Regions from separate parts of the Peribacillus sp. NPDC058075 genome, predicted to be linked through region 1. Evidence: riboswitches for the same ligand, from Rfam matches in the RefSeq annotation. Region 1 holds a riboswitch; each other region holds the start of a gene.
What was found. Region 1 has a riboswitch for glycine ahead of ACFVS1_RS21395 (amino acid permease). Riboswitches for the same ligand answer to the same signal wherever they lie in the genome.

Region 1 (5,528 bases):
CTTCAAAATCTGTCCATCCCCATGTGACGGAGAAAATAGATACCCTTGATACTGGGTGTACCATGAAGGTAAGGGAAGTGATTATGCCAAAGTTTCCCCCTCCTCCCCCGCAGCATGCCCAAAATAAATCACTATTAATTTTCCTATTTGCTTTAATGAGTTTGGCGCCCCTCTTTCCGCATGCCCTTACCATTTCTATTTCAAGCAAATTGTCACAAGTAAGTCCAAAGCGTCTCGATAACATACCTATTCCACCGCCGAGCGTAAGGCCTACAAGACCAACACTGCTTTCGGTCCCAGCCGGAATCGTCGTGCCATACTTCCATAGCGTATTATATACTTGACCTAAATCAGCTCCGGCTTCGATTTTTGCAATCATTTTTTCACGGTTGACCTTGATATTGTACATTTCACTTATATCAATGATTAGACCGCCATTCACTAATGAAAAATTTTCATAACTATGCCTGCCGCTCCTAACCCGGAAAGGTGTATGATTTTCCCGGGCCCACTTCAATGAGTTCAACACATCATTGGAATTTTGACAAAACACAATGACCTTTGGGAATTTAGAAAAACTTAAGTTATTATTTATCCTGGCATGCTCATACTCAGCATCATTAGGTGTAACGACCCGCCCGGTAAGCTTTGCTCTTTCCAAAATATAACCCCTTCCTCGGGTAAAGATGATGTTACATCCTATGAAAAAAGCTGACAGGAAGACACATTCCATAAGTGTCCCCCTGCTGGCATCCCTAGTTACGGCGTCTAATTGGCTTTACTCGTGAGTTTCACTTGTTTACTCGTGTATTCCGCTGTTTTACTCTTGAATTCCGCTGTTTTACTCGAGTTTCGCAGCTTTACTCGTGAATTCCACTGTTTTACTCGAGTTTTGCAGCTTTACTCGTGAATTTCGCTGTTTTACTCGTGAATTCCACTGTTTTACTCGTGAATTCCACTGGTTTACTCGTGAATTCCGCTGATTTACTCGTGTATTCCGCTGATTTACTCGAGTTTCGCAGCTTTACTCGTGAATTCCACTGGTTTACTCGTGAATTCCGCTGTTTTACTCGTGAATTCCACCGTTTTACTCGTGAATTCCACCGTTTTACTCGTGAATTCCACCGTTTTACTCGTGAATTACGATGGTTTACTCGTGAATTCCACTGGTTTACTCGTGAATTCCGCTGTTTTACTCGAGTTTCGCAGCTTTACTCGTGAATTCCACTGTTTTACTCGTGAATTCCACTGTTTTACTCGTGAATTCCGCTGATTTACTCGTGAATTCCACCGTTTTACTCGTGGAATTCCAACAATTGATCCCCAAAGACAAAAAAGCCCTTCTCGAATTAAGAGAAGGGCTTTCTAATAGAGTTTCTTATCCCGAAATTTCATCATCGGATTTAACATCCAATGGTGTTCGTTTATCCATTTTCAGCATGTAATAACTTGCTACGACCAAGGCTAGGAAAACGATTCCGACAACCAAGGAAATTCTTGTACTAGGATTGATCCACATACCGACCAGCACCATCAGTAAAAAGGCTATTGTCGCATAGTTACTGAAAGGGGCCAACGGCATCTTGAACGGATGCTTCTCCATTTCAGCGGCATTCACCTTTCTGAATTTAAGCTCACTGATAAGTAAGACAAACCATGGAATCATCCCAGGTAATACACTCGCACTGTACACATAAAGGAATAATTGCGGCGGGGCAAGGAAATTCAGGATAACCCCGATGCCCAATCCTAAAAGTACAGCGATCGTACAATATGCCGGCACTCCATTTTTAGACACTTTAGCAAAGATTTTCGGAGCTTGGCCATTCAATGCCAGTGTGTACAGCATACGCCCTGCACTGAAAATCCCACTGTTGCATCCAGACATTGCCGCAGTGATTACGACAAAATTGATGATTCCTGCTGCTGCTGTGATACCTATTTTGGCAAAGGTTGAAACGAATGGACTTCCTAAGTCGTCCAGTTGATCCCAAGGGAAGACTGTCACGATGACGAATATGGCGCCAATGTAGAAAATTAATATGCGCCATATGATTGATCGGATCGCTTTTGTTACAGTCTTCGTTGGATCTTTCGCTTCTCCGGCTGTGATGCCGATAAGCTCAACGCCTTGATAGGATGCCACGACAAGGGAAAGCGCAAAGAAGAATCCTGTCCAGCCTCCCGTAAAAAAGCCGCCATTCGCCCAAAGATTCGATAATCCAATCGCATCCCCGCCATTCCCTATTCCAAAGAAGATAAGGCCTAGGCCGGCAACGATCATCAATACAATCGTTATGATTTTTATAAGCGCAAACCAGAATTCAAATTCCCCGAAGGATTTAACTGAAATGAGGTTGGCCGCCCCCAAGATGATCATGGCCACCACACCTGGTATCCAAGCCGGTAAATCCGGGAACCAATATTGCATATACAACCCAACCGCAATGATTTCGGACATTCCGACAATTACCCATTGGAACCAATTGCTCCAAGCAGTCATATAACCTGCCAAAGGATGTATATAGCTGCTCGCAAAGGTTGCAAAAGAACCTGTAGTCGGTTCTAAATAAAGCATCTCACCCATGGAACGCATGATGAAAAATATAAAAATACCTGCGATGGCATAAGCAAGCATTACAGAGGGCCCGGTCCATTTGATCGTGCTCGCAGATCCCATGAATAACCCGACACCGATGGTTCCGCCCAAAGCTATCATTTGAATGTGACGTGCTTCCAGCCCTCTCTTTAATTCCTTGTTCGACATGTTTAACTCCCCCAGATGCAATATCGGTAATGCTTTTCTATCCTTACCACGAACGACCCTCTATTAATTATTGCGGTTAGAAATGCTCTATTAAAAAAAATCAATAACACTTCAATTATGTTTTCTTATCTTATAATAGTAAATATTCTGTAAAAATACAATTGTATTTTTGAAATAAACAGTTACCAAATATATCTTGGCAATTTTCCTAATCTAAAAATATCTTTTTAAAAAAATGATGATCAATATTTCATAATAGTGATCATCCCAAAAAAAATTTTCAAGTACCTTAATAAAAATTAAGACCACTATAAAACTGCAGATATGGCCATTTTCACTTCAAAAAAACTTGTTGACCTACCGAAAAATAGATGATAGAATTCCAATATTATTTTATAAGCATAATGAATGATTCAGCAGTGGTAGATTATCACTGACGACATTTATTCACAACCGCATACAAGCAAGCAATGAATGCTATGGATGACACTATAGCAGGAGCAGCTTCTGGAGAGACTGTACAAGATGCAGCGCCGAAGGATTCACAATCTCAGGCAAAAGGACAGAAGAGTAACGAATGATAAAATTGTTATTCTGAACCCTTTAAGAGATTGGTATTATCCAATCTCTTTTTTTATTGTCCATTTGTGGTTGGACTAAAAACAACAGCTTTAAAACCAATGGGAAAGGCAAGCTGGACGAATAAATCACGTCCCTCTCTCCAAGACCATGCAGGTAAACTCATTCACTACCAAGACTATAAAAAAACGGGGGCGTAGGAATTGGCTAAACAAGAATTAAAAAGAGATTTAAAAAATAGACATGTACAACTGATTGCAATAGGAGGAACCATTGGAACCGGATTATTTTTAGGTTCCGGAAAAGCCATACAATTGGCAGGACCTTCTATTTTATTTTCCTATCTGATAATAGGGGTTGCCTTGTTTTTTGTAATGAGGGCACTAGGGGAATTGCTCTTATCCAATGCAGGGTATACATCATTCACAGAATTTGCGACCGAATATGTCGGTCCATGGGCCGGCTTCGTGACAGGTTGGACTTATTGGTTTTGTTGGATCATGACCGCAATGGCCGATATCATAGCTGTTGGCGTCTATATACAATATTGGTTTGATATCCCTCAATGGATGCCGGCTCTAATATGCCTAGTCATTCTATTAGGATTGAACCTATTGACCGTTAAGTTATTTGGTGAATTGGAATTCTGGTTTGCCATCATTAAAGTAATCACGATCATCGCCTTGATCATCGTGGGAATCATCCTTTTGATCATCGGCTTCAATACCAATACCGGAACGGTTTCCGTAACGAACCTATGGAATCATGGGGGCATGTTCCCCAATGGCATTTCCGGATTCCTATTATCATTACAGCTGGTCGTCTTCTCATTTGTCGGTGTCGAATTGGTCGGTGTTTCCGCAGCAGAAACGGCAAACCCGAGAAAGAACATTCCATCTGCCATCAATAAAATCCCTGTCCGGATTTTACTTTTCTATGTTGGTGCACTATTCGTCATCCTCTGCGTCAACCCATGGACACAACTGGATGCCACGAGCAGCCCATTTGTAGAGGTCTTTGCGTTAATCGGCATTCCTGTCGCTGCAGGGATCATCAACTTCGTCGTTTTGACATCCGCTGCTTCTGCATGCAACAGCGGTTTATTTTCAACGAGCCGAATACTTTATACATTAAGCAGGAATGGAGAAGCTCCTGCTAAACTGGAAAAATTAAACAAACAGTCTGTTCCGAGCAATGCCTTATTAACATCCACAATCGTTGTATCAATAGGGGCATTATTAAGCAAGCTGATACCGGAACAGGCATTTACCGTCGTGACGACCATCAGTGCCATCTGTTTCATATGGGTATGGAGCATTATCTTGATTTCCCATATCAAATATTCGAAAACAAGGCCTGACCTAAGAGCAAAATCGACTTTCAAGGCTCCTTTTACACCATTTGTCAATTACGCCATTTTAGGATTATTCCTGTTCATCCTTATTGTTATGCTATTCGCTGAAGCTACACGACTATCACTGCTCTTGACCCCATTCTGGTTCATACTATTGGTGATACTATATAACTATCGGAAAAAATATAGCTAAAGGAAATAAAGCCTTGAACTCACTATGAATTCAAGGCTTTATCTGTCTAATGAACATATCAGTGCGCACTGTTGCTCAAATATATCCGGCAATTGCATTAAATTTTATATCAAAATAGTGTAAGCTAATATATATTATCGGACCTTTTCCGTCATGTATGAATTTTTCATCCCGGTTTGGTTCACCCATCCATCAATGGCATTGAAGAATAACCCCCATTGATGGGCGTTTCACTTTATTAAAACGGAGGGGTTTGTTTATGAAGATTATCTATATTCTTACTCTAGTTCCTTTTATAGGCATACTAGGATTTCTGCCTTTTGTTAATAAAATAGAACCATATGTATTAGGGATGCCTTTCAATATGTTCTGGATGGCTATGTGGGTGGTCCTTACCTCTGCCATACTGGGCATCATGTATAAGCTGGATCCCAGGAATCGGGAAGGTGACCAGGAATGAATATTGCTCTCTTAATCATTTTAGCATTTTTACTTCTATCGATATTTTTAGGCCTACGCTCTTCAAAAGGAAAAGATATGGACTTGGAACAATGGACGGTGGGCGGACGCGGTTTTGGTGCGATATTCGTCTTTCTGCTGATGGCCGGGGAAATCTATACGACCTTCTCCTTCCT
Region 2 (5,528 bases), on a different contig from region 1:
AGTCATCTGTGCTGGGTTCGGAATGCCACCTGTTTTTTCTAGATAATGCCAATAAAAGGGTCTGTTCATTAATTCTTTATCCATATCAATCGTCAATTGGACTGTAAGGTGGGTTGGTGCATTATCCAGTATTTCACAATCGTTGGCTTTGAAGTATGTTAATAAAAAATCATGAATTTCCTGTTGCTGCATGAACCTCACCTTCCTTCATTGATTGAGCGAATTGGATTAACGATGAAAAATTATCCATCTTGATTTTCATTTCACCCTCTGTTTTGGATTCGCCGACCACATCAATCAAATATTCTTCAATGTTGTTAATATCCAGTTTGGTTAGAATATCATCCAATTCGCCGATTACTTTCTCGAATAAATTTATTTTTTCATATAGTAATTTCAGAATATGTTCTTCTACTGTATTTTTCGTGGCAAAGTTATAAATCATCACATCTTCTTCCTGACCAAGGCGGTGTATCCGTCCAATTCTCTGTTCGAGCCTCATCGGGTTCCATGGCAGGTCAAAATTAATCAAGTGATGGCAAAACTGAAGGTTTATCCCTTCCCCGCCAGCTTCTGTTGCAATTAATACCTGTATATTCTTTTGGAATAATTCTCGCATCCAGTCTTTCTTTCCGCGCTTAAAACCGCCTCGGAAAGGAACTGAAGAAATTCCATTCTGCTGCAGGTACCATTGTAGATAAAGCTGCGTCGCCCGGTATTCGGTAAAGATAATGACTTTATCATCAATTTTCTTGATCAGTTCCAAAGCTTTTTCAGCCTTGGAGTTCTGAACCGTTTCATTCACTTTAGAAAATAAGTCATCAAGTTTTGCCAAAAAGTCAGGGGAAGGCTGATCATATTTAGCTTTCATATTCTTTAATGTATAAAAGACCGCCTCTCTGCTGCTGCATGCTTCCCTTTGGAGAGTGAGAGCCGAAAAGGCATTTCCTTTAGAACCATCCGAAATAGGTTTGAATTTGGAAACGGCATCGTACAATGCTTGTTCCGTTGGAGAAAATTCAATGGTGATGGTCTCCACATGCCGTTTTGTCCATTCGATACCAGTATCGGCCCGCCGGTTTCGAATCATGACAGTGTTGACAAGTTCCTTTAGGTGTTCATCTTCAATGATGTTCCGGCCCTTCCCTTTATACTTTTCCGAAAAAAGTGAGGCATTTCCCAAGTGGCCCGGTTTCAATAACGAAACGAGGTGGAAAATTTCCTCGACTTTATTTTGAATCGGAGTGGCTGTCAGGAGTAAACAAAATTTCTTTTTCAGATTTTGAACGAATTCATAATTCTTCGTCTTATTATTTTTAAGTTTATGAGCTTCATCAATAATGATGAAGTCGTATTCCTGCTTGAAAATGATATCTCGATGTGGAGCGCGTTTCGCTGTATCAATGGATGAAATGACCACATCACAGGAGTCCCAAACATAACTTTTTCTCTGAACGACTGCCGGTATATGAAACTTTGTATTCAATTCAAAAGCCCATTGTGTGACAAGGGAAGCCGGAACAAGGATCAAAACTTTTTTTACAAGGCCCCTAATCATATACTCTTTTAGTATCAATCCAGCTTCAATTGTTTTTCCGAGCCCTACCTCATCAGCTAAAATGGCCTTTCCATTCATTTTTTCCACCACTTGCTTGGCTGCTTCCAATTGATGCGGAAGCGGGGTTAACTGCGGAAGGTGCTTGGGCGCCTGTAAACCTTCAAAATCAGGGATGATAAGATTTTCCTCCATTTGAACCGCCAGCTTATAAAGCTCCCAATTTCCCCATGGACCGTCATTTTCCATCTTTTGCAGAAACTCGTCATTCCATTCAGAATTAAAGGATATATTGATTTTCATAGAAATAACTCCCTCTTAAATCATAATTTCCTTAATAAAAGGTCAAAACCCGAACATTTCGTATGTGAAGTAAGAAAAATATTTCTCTTCAAAAGATATTGCAGAGATAAGTTTCTTAGGGTAGGATATAAGTATATTTAGAAAATTCCAATTTTCAAATGCTTCAAAGAATCTTTGTACATCGATTTTACAGTTCGCGTTTTCTTAGTATGGGCTATAGGCTCTTAATTTATCCAAGATTACTGAAGGAGACCAATCAAACGGTTTCTGATGTTTCAGGAGAATTGGCAGAGAATGCATTCCATGATGCTCAGGGGTTTTACCGATGCTTGGTGGCTTATTCGCTTCCTTTCATTGGTAGACCATTTATATGCGGGTGAAGATAAGGGGAGAGACTACGGATGTAGCGCCGAAGGAGCAAACTTAGCAGTGAATCTCTCAGGCAAAAGAACTCTTATTGGACGCAACTCTGGAGAGCGCCGCCCGGATTGGGACGGCCACCAAAGGGGAAAACCTATTACATAGGTAAACTTTCAGGTTTCAGGACAGAGAAAAAGCTCAAACGGGCTTTCTCTGTCCTTTTTTGTGCTTTTTTCACATCATGAATCAGGATATATCTGATGCGTAATGACAAGAAGCTTTTTGATAATGAAGCCCATTAATTTTAAAAAATCTGAAGGGGGTCATTTTTTGACCAATTTAAAAAGAACACCACTATTTGAGGTTTATCGTGAATACGGAGGCAAAACGATTGATTTTGGCGGCTGGGAACTTCCTGTCCAATTTTCGGGTATAAAAGACGAACATGAAGCCGTACGAACAAAAGCGGGGTTATTCGATGTTTCCCATATGGGGGAAGTCGATGTTAAGGGTCCTGGAAGCCTTTCCTTTTTACAGAAGATGCTGACCAATGATATATCAAAGCTGCAACAGGGCGGTGCCCAATATACCGCCATGTGTTATGAAAACGGAGGCACGGTCGATGATCTTATCGTGTATAAAAGGGCCGAGGACGACTATCTGCTTGTGGTCAATGCAGCGAATACAGAAAAAGATTTCAATTGGCTGCAAGCTAATTTAACGGAAGATGTCCAAATTACGAATGTATCGAGTGACTATACACAGCTGGCACTTCAAGGACCATCTGCAGAAAAGATATTACAAAAATTATCGGGAAATACTGACTTAAGTGAAATTGGATTTTTCAAGTTCAAGGAAAATGTCCTGATCAACGGTATCTCCACGCTGGTATCCCGTACTGGATACACTGGTGAGGATGGCTTTGAGATATATAGTGACAGTGAAAATGGTCCTGCCCTTTGGAAGGCGATTATGGATGCCGGAAAGGAAGAGGGGGTTCAGCCGATTGGTTTAGGTGCTCGTGATACCCTGCGTTTTGAAGCGAAACTGCCGCTTTATGGACAGGAGCTTTCAGCGGACATCACCCCGATCGAAGCCGGGATTGGTTTTGCAGTAAAAGTGGATAAGGAAGTGGATTTTTTCGGGAAAGCCGTTCTTGCTAAGCAAAAGGAGAAAGGAGCTCCCCGCAAGCTTGTGGGAATCGAGATGATTGACCGTGGCATTCCACGTCATGGGTATAAGGTCTATAGCGGTGATAAAGTCATTGGCGAGGTCACGACCGGTACCCAATCACCAACGTTGAAGAAAAACGTGGGATTGGTACTTATCGATAAGGAATTTTCGGTGCTGGAAGCGGAAGTCGAAGTGGAAATCCGTTCCAAACGTTTGAAAGCCGTTATCATACAAACACCTTTTTATAAAAAACCACGTAAATAGAGAGGAATGGTCATTAGATGAAACATCGTTATTTACCCATGACAGAGCAAGATAAACAAGAAATGCTGGAAGCGATAGGGGTATCTTCTGTTCAAGAACTTTTCAATGATATCCCTGAAAGCGTTCGTTTTCAAGGAGAATACGATATCAAGCCTGCTAAATCGGAACCTGCATTAATGAAAGAATTATCAAGGCTTGCTGCCAAGAATGCGGACCTTAAAACCTATGCTTCCTTCCTTGGTGCGGGTGTCTATGACCATTACGCGCCGGTCATTGTCGATCATGTTTTATCCCGTTCTGAGTTTTATACGGCTTATACACCTTATCAGCCTGAAATTTCACAGGGGGAGCTTCAGGCGATCTTTGAATATCAAACGATGATATGTGAATTGACGGGCATGGATGTAGCTAACTCCTCCATGTATGACGGCGGGACGGCGCTAGCTGAAGCAGCCATGCTTGCTTCAGGCCAGACACGACGCAAGAAGATTCTCATTTCAGGAACCGTTCATCCTGAATCAAGAGAAGTCGTTAAGACATATGCGAAAGGGCAACGCGTGGAAGTGGTCGAAATTCCTTATAAAGACGGTGTGACGGACTTAGCTGCTTTAAGGGAATTGGCGAATGAGGAAGTTGCAGGAGTGATCGTGCAATATCCGAACTTTTTTGGCCGCATCGAGCCATTGAAAGAAATGGAAGAAATCATACATGGTGTCAAGTCGATGTTCATCGTTTCCAGTAATCCGCTTGCATTGGGAGCTTTGACATCCCCTGGTGCACTTGGTGCAGATATCGTAACGGGGGATGCTCAGCCATTCGGCATTCCAGCGGCATTCGGTGGACCTCATTGTGGATATTTTGCCGTTACTAATAAACTTGTTCGGAAAGTTCCGGGCCGCCTCGTCGGTCAAACAGTGGATGAAAATGGTAAAAGGGGATTCGTACTGACGCTTCAAGCCCGAGAACAGCACATTCGCCGTGACAAAGCCACTTCCAACATTTGCTCCAATCAAGCTTTGAATGCGTTGGCAGCTTCTGTTGCAATGACCGCGCTTGGGAAAAAGGGTGTCAAAGAAATGGCCGTGCAAAATATCCAAAAAGCTCATTATGCGAAAAAAGCAATTATGGCAAAAGGGGTGGAAGTGATATTCGATGGTCCTTCTTTCAATGAATTTGTCATTAAACTGCCTTCTTCGTTTTCAGAAATCAATAAAAACCTTTTTGAAAAAGGGATGATCGGCGGCTTTGATTTAGGGACGGTTTATCCTGAGCTGAAAGACCATATGCTGGTTGCGGTAACTGAACTTAGAACAAAAGAAGAAATTGATGCACTTGCGCAGGAATTGGGGGATCAACATGAATAATCAAGATCAATCACTCATTTTTGAAATCAGTACTTCCGGTCGAATCGGGTACAGTCTGCCAGAAATGGATGTTGCAACTATTCCGCTCGAAGAAATTCTTCCTGCCGACTACATCCGTGAAGAAGAGGCAGAGCTGCCTGAGGTGTCCGAACTGGATATCATGCGTCACTATACAGCACTCTCCAAACGGAATCATGGGGTGGATTCGGGTTTTTATCCGCTGGGTTCATGCACGATGAAATATAATCCGAAAATAAATGAAAACGTGGCGCGCTTCAACGGCTTTGCCCATATTCATCCATATCAAGATCCAGCTACCGTTCAGGGAGCATTGGGACTCTTATTTGATTTGCAGGAACACTTAACGGAAATCACCGGGATGGACCAAGTGACATTACAGCCTGCAGCAGGTGCACATGGTGAGTGGACAGGGTTAATGATGATTCGCGCTTTTCACGAAGCGAATGGCGATACAGAACGGACGAAAGTGATTGTACCCGATTCTGCAC
Region 3 (5,528 bases), on a different contig from region 1:
CCTACCAGCGGTTATGAACATGCCGGAACTCCAGAATTGGAAGTATACGCGAATGACGATGCTTCAAACCCTGACTATTACTCCGAAATTTGGATTCCCATTAAAAAGGGATAAGGTAAAATATTCGTTTTTCGCTTGCAGGGGAGGCCCTGCAAGCTTTTTATTCGTTTCTTTAAAATGATCAGTCTTCCATTCTTGAGCTGGACAGTTAAGGGACAATAGGATTTACAGCCCTTCTTCAAAAATATAAGAAAGCACCTTCATGGCTTGGTTAACGGATTCTACCGTGACACTCGCCTTTTCCGATAATTCCTTTAAGGCATGATGATGGGATTCCGGACGAATCAAAATAAGCGGTTTACCCAGGGAAATGGCGGTGCTTGCGTCCATGGCAGTATTCCACTGTTTATATTTCTCACCAAACAGGGCGACGACAAGATCCGCTTTTTTCATCAAAAGACCTGTCCGCAAATTATTGATTTGGGAAGCGGCCGCATCCTTCAGGATGGGATTCGGCTGTTCCCCGAGGATATCTTCACCGATATTATCGGAGCGTTCATGATTTTCCATCGGGCCTACAAATTCTAAAGGAAGCTTTAGTGCAGCGGCCTTATCTCTCAGCTCACTTCTCCAATTTGAATGGATCTCCCCAGCAAGATACACGATTAACTTCATTGTTTTCCTCCTCGATAATAAAATTGCTTTCATTGTACCATGTTTTTTAGAAAATGGATGAATTCCGTAAATAAGGATAATATTATCCATAAGGTAGTAAAAGAGACGGCTGGAGGAATGACGATGGCTATATCCAATAAGAATTTTCTTGTTTTCCTGTTGATAAGCAGCTTGATCGTGGGCTGCTCAGGTATCGAGAGACAAACCGAAAAGTCAATGAAGGCTGCTGAAGTGGCTTTTCGTGACGATGAAAAACAGCCCAATCAAGAGGCAGGGCTAATTCAGGTCTATCTGCCAAAGGATTTTAAGGTAGTGGAAGAACATGATAATAATTTGATTTTACAAAAAGGTGATAAGATTTATATATTATTTGTCAATCCAAATGAAAAAGAAGACAGCTCCGTGTTATATTTGGCGATAAAGGAACAAGATGATCAAAATGTAATGCTGCATTCTTTTCAGACTGATGATAAATTCGGATTTATCTCGATCAAAGAGATACCGAAAGAAAAGTATGAGCTTGCGGTGGGGATCGGCGGGGTGAAGCTGACAACAGAAACAGATAAAGACCAATTAAAAACCGATGCAAAACAAATGATGGAAATCGTTTCATCCGTGCCTCAGAAATAAGGACCCTTGCCTCTCAACCGATCCGTATTAATGGTTGATTTCTGGAGAGTCTGGTATGATGGGTTTATAAAAATTAAGGTGTTATTTAGAGCAGGAGGAATATTCAAATGGAAAATTTACAAACCGTTGAGCAATATGATGCATTGAAAAATGAAGGCAAACATATTTTTCTTTTTTCAGCAACATGGTGTGGGGATTGCCGTGTAATCGAACCGATAATGCCGGAGATTGAAACGAAATTTCCAGACTTTACATTCATTCATGTGGACCGTGATGAATTCATCGATGTGTGTGCGGCTCATGATGTATTCGGTATACCAAGTTTCATCGCGTATGAGAATGGTAAAGAGCTAGGCAGATTCGTGAGCAAGGATCGCAAAACGCAAGAACAAATTGAGGAATTCATTCAATCATTATAATCAAAATCCCCTTCTCGCTGGGGATTTTTCAATGAAGAGGAGGGTCAGTCATGAAAATGGACAGCACGAAGCTGAAAAATATTCTGAAGGAACGTTTAAAAGATGAAAATCGCACATTCAAATTCGATAGCAAGCAAGATACGTTACGGGTGGAAAATGTGAAGACCGGAAAGGGTATCACCATCGAGTTGCCTCCTGTACTTGCTAACTATGAAAACGTACAGGAAAAGGCCATCGATGAAATTATCTATTACGTGGAAGAGGCCCTGAATGTGATGGGGGGAGAACACAGCATGGAAGGCAAGGAGAAGTTCATTTTCCCAGTCATCCGCTCGACCTCCTTTCCAATGGAATCGGAAGAAGGAAATCCATTTTTATTCGATGAGCATACGGCTGAAACCCGGGTTTTTTATGCCCTTGATTTAGGAAAAACCTACCGTCTTATAGATGAAAAGATGATTCAACGGGAAAATTGGCAGGGTGACAGGATCCGTGAAATTGCCCTTTTCAATGCACGTTCCCTCTCCACTGAAATGAAGTCGGATATCGTTGCAGGTAATGCATTTTATTTTTTGAACACGAATGATGGATATGATGCCAGCAGGATCCTGAATGAATCATGGCTTCGGGAGATGAAGGACAAGATCGAGGGAACCATGGCTGTGGCCATTCCCCATCAGGATGTCATCATCATTGCCGATGTGAAGAATGATACGGGCTATGACATTCTTGCGCAAATGGCGATGAGCTTCTTTGCCAGCGGTCATGTTCCAATAACGGCTCTATCATTTCTTTACGAAGAAAATGAGTTGGAGCCCATCTTCATCATGGGTAAAAACAAAAAGCGTGAACAATAATATATTGAATACATAAGGACCGTGTCAGCATCTGGCAGCGGTCCTTTTAAAGTTTCATAGAGTTTATGACACTTAGAGTTGATATTTATTTTTTAATCGGTGATAATAAAATTGTAATATTTCGAAAATATGGAATGAAACAATAGAATGAGCAAATGAACGTTGTGGGAGAGTGCGTAGCTTTGAGCCACCAAAGGAGCAAGTTCCAAAAAATATATCTTGGAGCAAATCTCTCAGGTAAATGGAACCGCAGCTGAACGCAACTCTGGAGGGCGCGCATGAAGAGTGCCACCAACGGGGAAATCTCCATGTCCAAAATGGAGGTAAACACTCAGGTAAAAGGACAGAGAAGGGAGCGGTAAGCTTACGCAATCTTCTCTGCCCTTTTTATTTGGCACTTTGTATAAGAAGGTTTGCAGCGAACATGGAACTTACTAATATGCTCAACTTGAAATAAGGGGGAGAATGATCGTGAACGTGAAAAGTAAATTAATGAACATGCTGGAAGCCCGTAAAGGGGAAATGGTTCAAATCCGCCGTCATTTACACGAGAATCCGGAACTATCCTTCAAAGAAGAGAAAACGGCACAATATATCATTGATTTTTATAAGGGAAAGGACGTGTCGATTCAAACGAATGTAGGAAATGGATTAGGGATCATCGTAACGATCGAAGGCGGAAAACCTGGGAAAACGATAGGTCTCCGTGCAGATTTCGATGCATTGCCGATTACAGAAGAAGCGGAGGTTCCGTTCCGTTCAAAAAATGAAGGTGTCATGCATGCCTGCGGACACGATGGGCATACCGCTTACTTATTGGTTCTGGCAGACTGCATCAATGAGCTTAAAGAATCCCTATCCGGTACGATCAAAATAATCCATCAACATGCAGAAGAAACGCCCCCAGGTGGAGCAAAAAGCATGATGGAATCAGGGTTTTTGGATGAACTGGATGCCGTTTTTGGAATCCACTTATTTCCGTCCCATCCAGCAGGAGTTGTCGGGTATCACGGCGGCTATTCGATGGCTGGACGGACCTATTTCAAGCTAGCTATAAAGGGTGTAGGCGGCCATGGTTCGTCCCCGCATATGGCTAATGATGCCATTGTGGCAGGCGCCCATTTCGTGACAGCCGTACAAACTGTAATCAGCCGCCGTTTGAACCCTTTTGATATGGGCGTGGTCACAATCGGCTCCTTCGATGGAAAAGGAAGCTTTAATGTCATTAAAGATCGTATAGAAATTGAAGGGGATGTCCGTTATATGACAGCAGAGACCCAACAGCTGATCGATAAGGAAATCCACCGCATCGTCAAAGGGATAGAAACGGAATTTGATGTTCAGTGCGAGCTAACATATGTGCCTGATTATCCTCCGTTATATAATGACCCTGAACTGACTGGATTCGTGAAAAATAGTCTGGAAAGCATGAATGACAAAGACATTAAAAATGTCTTGGAATTTCCGGTCTTCTCAGGTTCAGAGGATTTTTCGTATTATGCCGAAAAGATTCCTGGCTGCTTCTTTTACATTGGCTGTAAACCGAAAGGGGTGGAGAAGGCATATTTCAATCACCATCCTAAATTCGACATTGATGAATATGCCCTTTTGATCGCATCCAAATCAGTGGCCCAGGTTGTATGCAATTTTTATGAATGGGAATAGCCCATTGGTATATTTGTTTGCAAAAAAAATGCAGAAACCCACAAAACACCGTTCGGTATTAACGAACGGTGTTTTGTGGGTTTCGGGATGCCAGCGGAGGTTTCGTGAAGGATGCTTCAATGAATTGATCAGTCTGCTTCTTGCTGCATGAAAACTTAATCTCTTTGTAAACGAGATTTAACAGCGGTGTTTTATTTAAATAGTAGACTAGGGGCTAATGTTATTTCGCGATGGGTAGGTTTAAACTCATTCCAGAAGGGGTTTAATAGGGTAGGAGTTCTGCGAAATACGCTAAGTTAGTAAGCGTTCGATAAAAAAATAGATACTAACCCCAATTTAGCTTAAATTTTCTCGATATTTTTAAAATAACTGGTAGAATTAGTTACATAACTACAGATGTAGAAAGAGTGATAGTTTTGAAATGGCTAAATAAGATGAAAAAATGGTTCCAAGCAGAGGAAATTATCGAAATCGAAGAAATTATTATAGATGAACCGCTTGATGAAGAGACATTAAGGAAAATGGATTTTTCAAAGCTTTCGAAGTCGAAGGAAGAAGAAATAAAGGTTTACAATCAAAAAGTGGAAAAGATGTCGCAGACGCAGACGCCAGACCCGGATACGAAAATCCTGTTTCAATATCCAAAAGGGCAGTTCAAGTTTCCGCTCATTCCAGACCGTGAACAGAACAAAAGAAAGCCTCGGGAAAGAAACAGGGAAAATCATGAACCTAAACAGGGGAACGCGGCCAAAGACAAGAGAAGGCCGGTGAGGGATCCTGAACCAAAACGGAGAAACTTTGAACGGGAGGAAGTCTCAAAAATAGTCCCTTCAAATACTCCATTCCGCCCGACGGAGATCCCTTCACCCATTTATGGGTTCCGTCGCCCGGAAAAAAAAATAGTCGCTTCTGAAGAAATTGTCGAATATGAACTGGAAAGCAAAATGCCTATCCTTAAAAAAGAAGAACCCGATATCGGGATTCCAGTATCGATTCCTGAAATCCCAAAAGAAGTGTCACATGAGGAATTGACGGCAGAACCATCCATTCTTATACCGGAACTAGCGGAAGAAAAACGGGAAGATTCGGAGATACCCGCTTTCTTTCGCAGGAATTCCATTGAGACACTGCCAGAACAAGCAGTAATCGAGCCTAACATAACAGAGCCTGCGGTGGAAAAAGCGGCTATTGAACAGAACGAAGTCGATTTTGGACGCGAAGTCGCTGTATCCATCATGGAACAGACGGACGACACACTGCCTGAAGCGATATCGGTTCCTGG

Region 2: it holds a riboswitch for glycine, as region 1 does, so the genes downstream of both, gcvT (glycine cleavage system aminomethyltransferase GcvT) here and ACFVS1_RS21395 (amino acid permease) in region 1, are expected to answer to the same signal.
Region 3: it holds a riboswitch for glycine, as region 1 does, so the genes downstream of both, ACFVS1_RS02710 (amidohydrolase) here and ACFVS1_RS21395 (amino acid permease) in region 1, are expected to answer to the same signal.

What each region holds. Positions count from the first base shown of each region.
Region 1 is NZ_JBHVSL010000003.1:124,432-129,959, forward strand. Features, by position in the region: gene ACFVS1_RS21380 (FAD-binding oxidoreductase) at 1-661, opposite strand, end outside; gene ACFVS1_RS21385 (hypothetical protein) at 907-1,221, shown strand; gene ACFVS1_RS21390 (amino acid permease) at 1,379-2,767, opposite strand; glycine riboswitch at 3,265-3,343, shown strand; gene ACFVS1_RS21395 (amino acid permease) at 3,550-4,893, shown strand; gene ACFVS1_RS21400 (DUF3311 domain-containing protein) at 5,153-5,353, shown strand; gene ACFVS1_RS21405 (sodium:solute symporter family protein) at 5,350-5,528, shown strand, end outside.
Region 2 is NZ_JBHVSL010000001.1:969,693-975,220, forward strand. Features, by position in the region: gene ACFVS1_RS04930 (YqhG family protein) at 1-192, opposite strand, end outside; gene ACFVS1_RS04935 (DEAD/DEAH box helicase) at 170-1,858, opposite strand; glycine riboswitch at 2,235-2,322, shown strand; glycine riboswitch at 2,326-2,409, shown strand; gene gcvT (glycine cleavage system aminomethyltransferase GcvT) at 2,549-3,655, shown strand; gene gcvPA (aminomethyl-transferring glycine dehydrogenase subunit GcvPA) at 3,673-5,019, shown strand; gene gcvPB (aminomethyl-transferring glycine dehydrogenase subunit GcvPB) at 5,012-5,528, shown strand, end outside.
Region 3 is NZ_JBHVSL010000001.1:518,586-524,113, forward strand. Features, by position in the region: gene ACFVS1_RS02685 (GyrI-like domain-containing protein) at 1-114, shown strand, start outside; gene ACFVS1_RS02690 (YtoQ family protein) at 226-675, opposite strand; gene ACFVS1_RS02695 (hypothetical protein) at 799-1,305, shown strand; gene ACFVS1_RS02700 (thioredoxin family protein) at 1,413-1,724, shown strand; gene ACFVS1_RS02705 (DUF1444 domain-containing protein) at 1,775-2,581, shown strand; glycine riboswitch at 2,737-2,841, shown strand; glycine riboswitch at 2,845-2,930, shown strand; gene ACFVS1_RS02710 (amidohydrolase) at 3,059-4,246, shown strand; gene ACFVS1_RS02715 (DNA translocase FtsK) at 4,663-5,528, shown strand, end outside.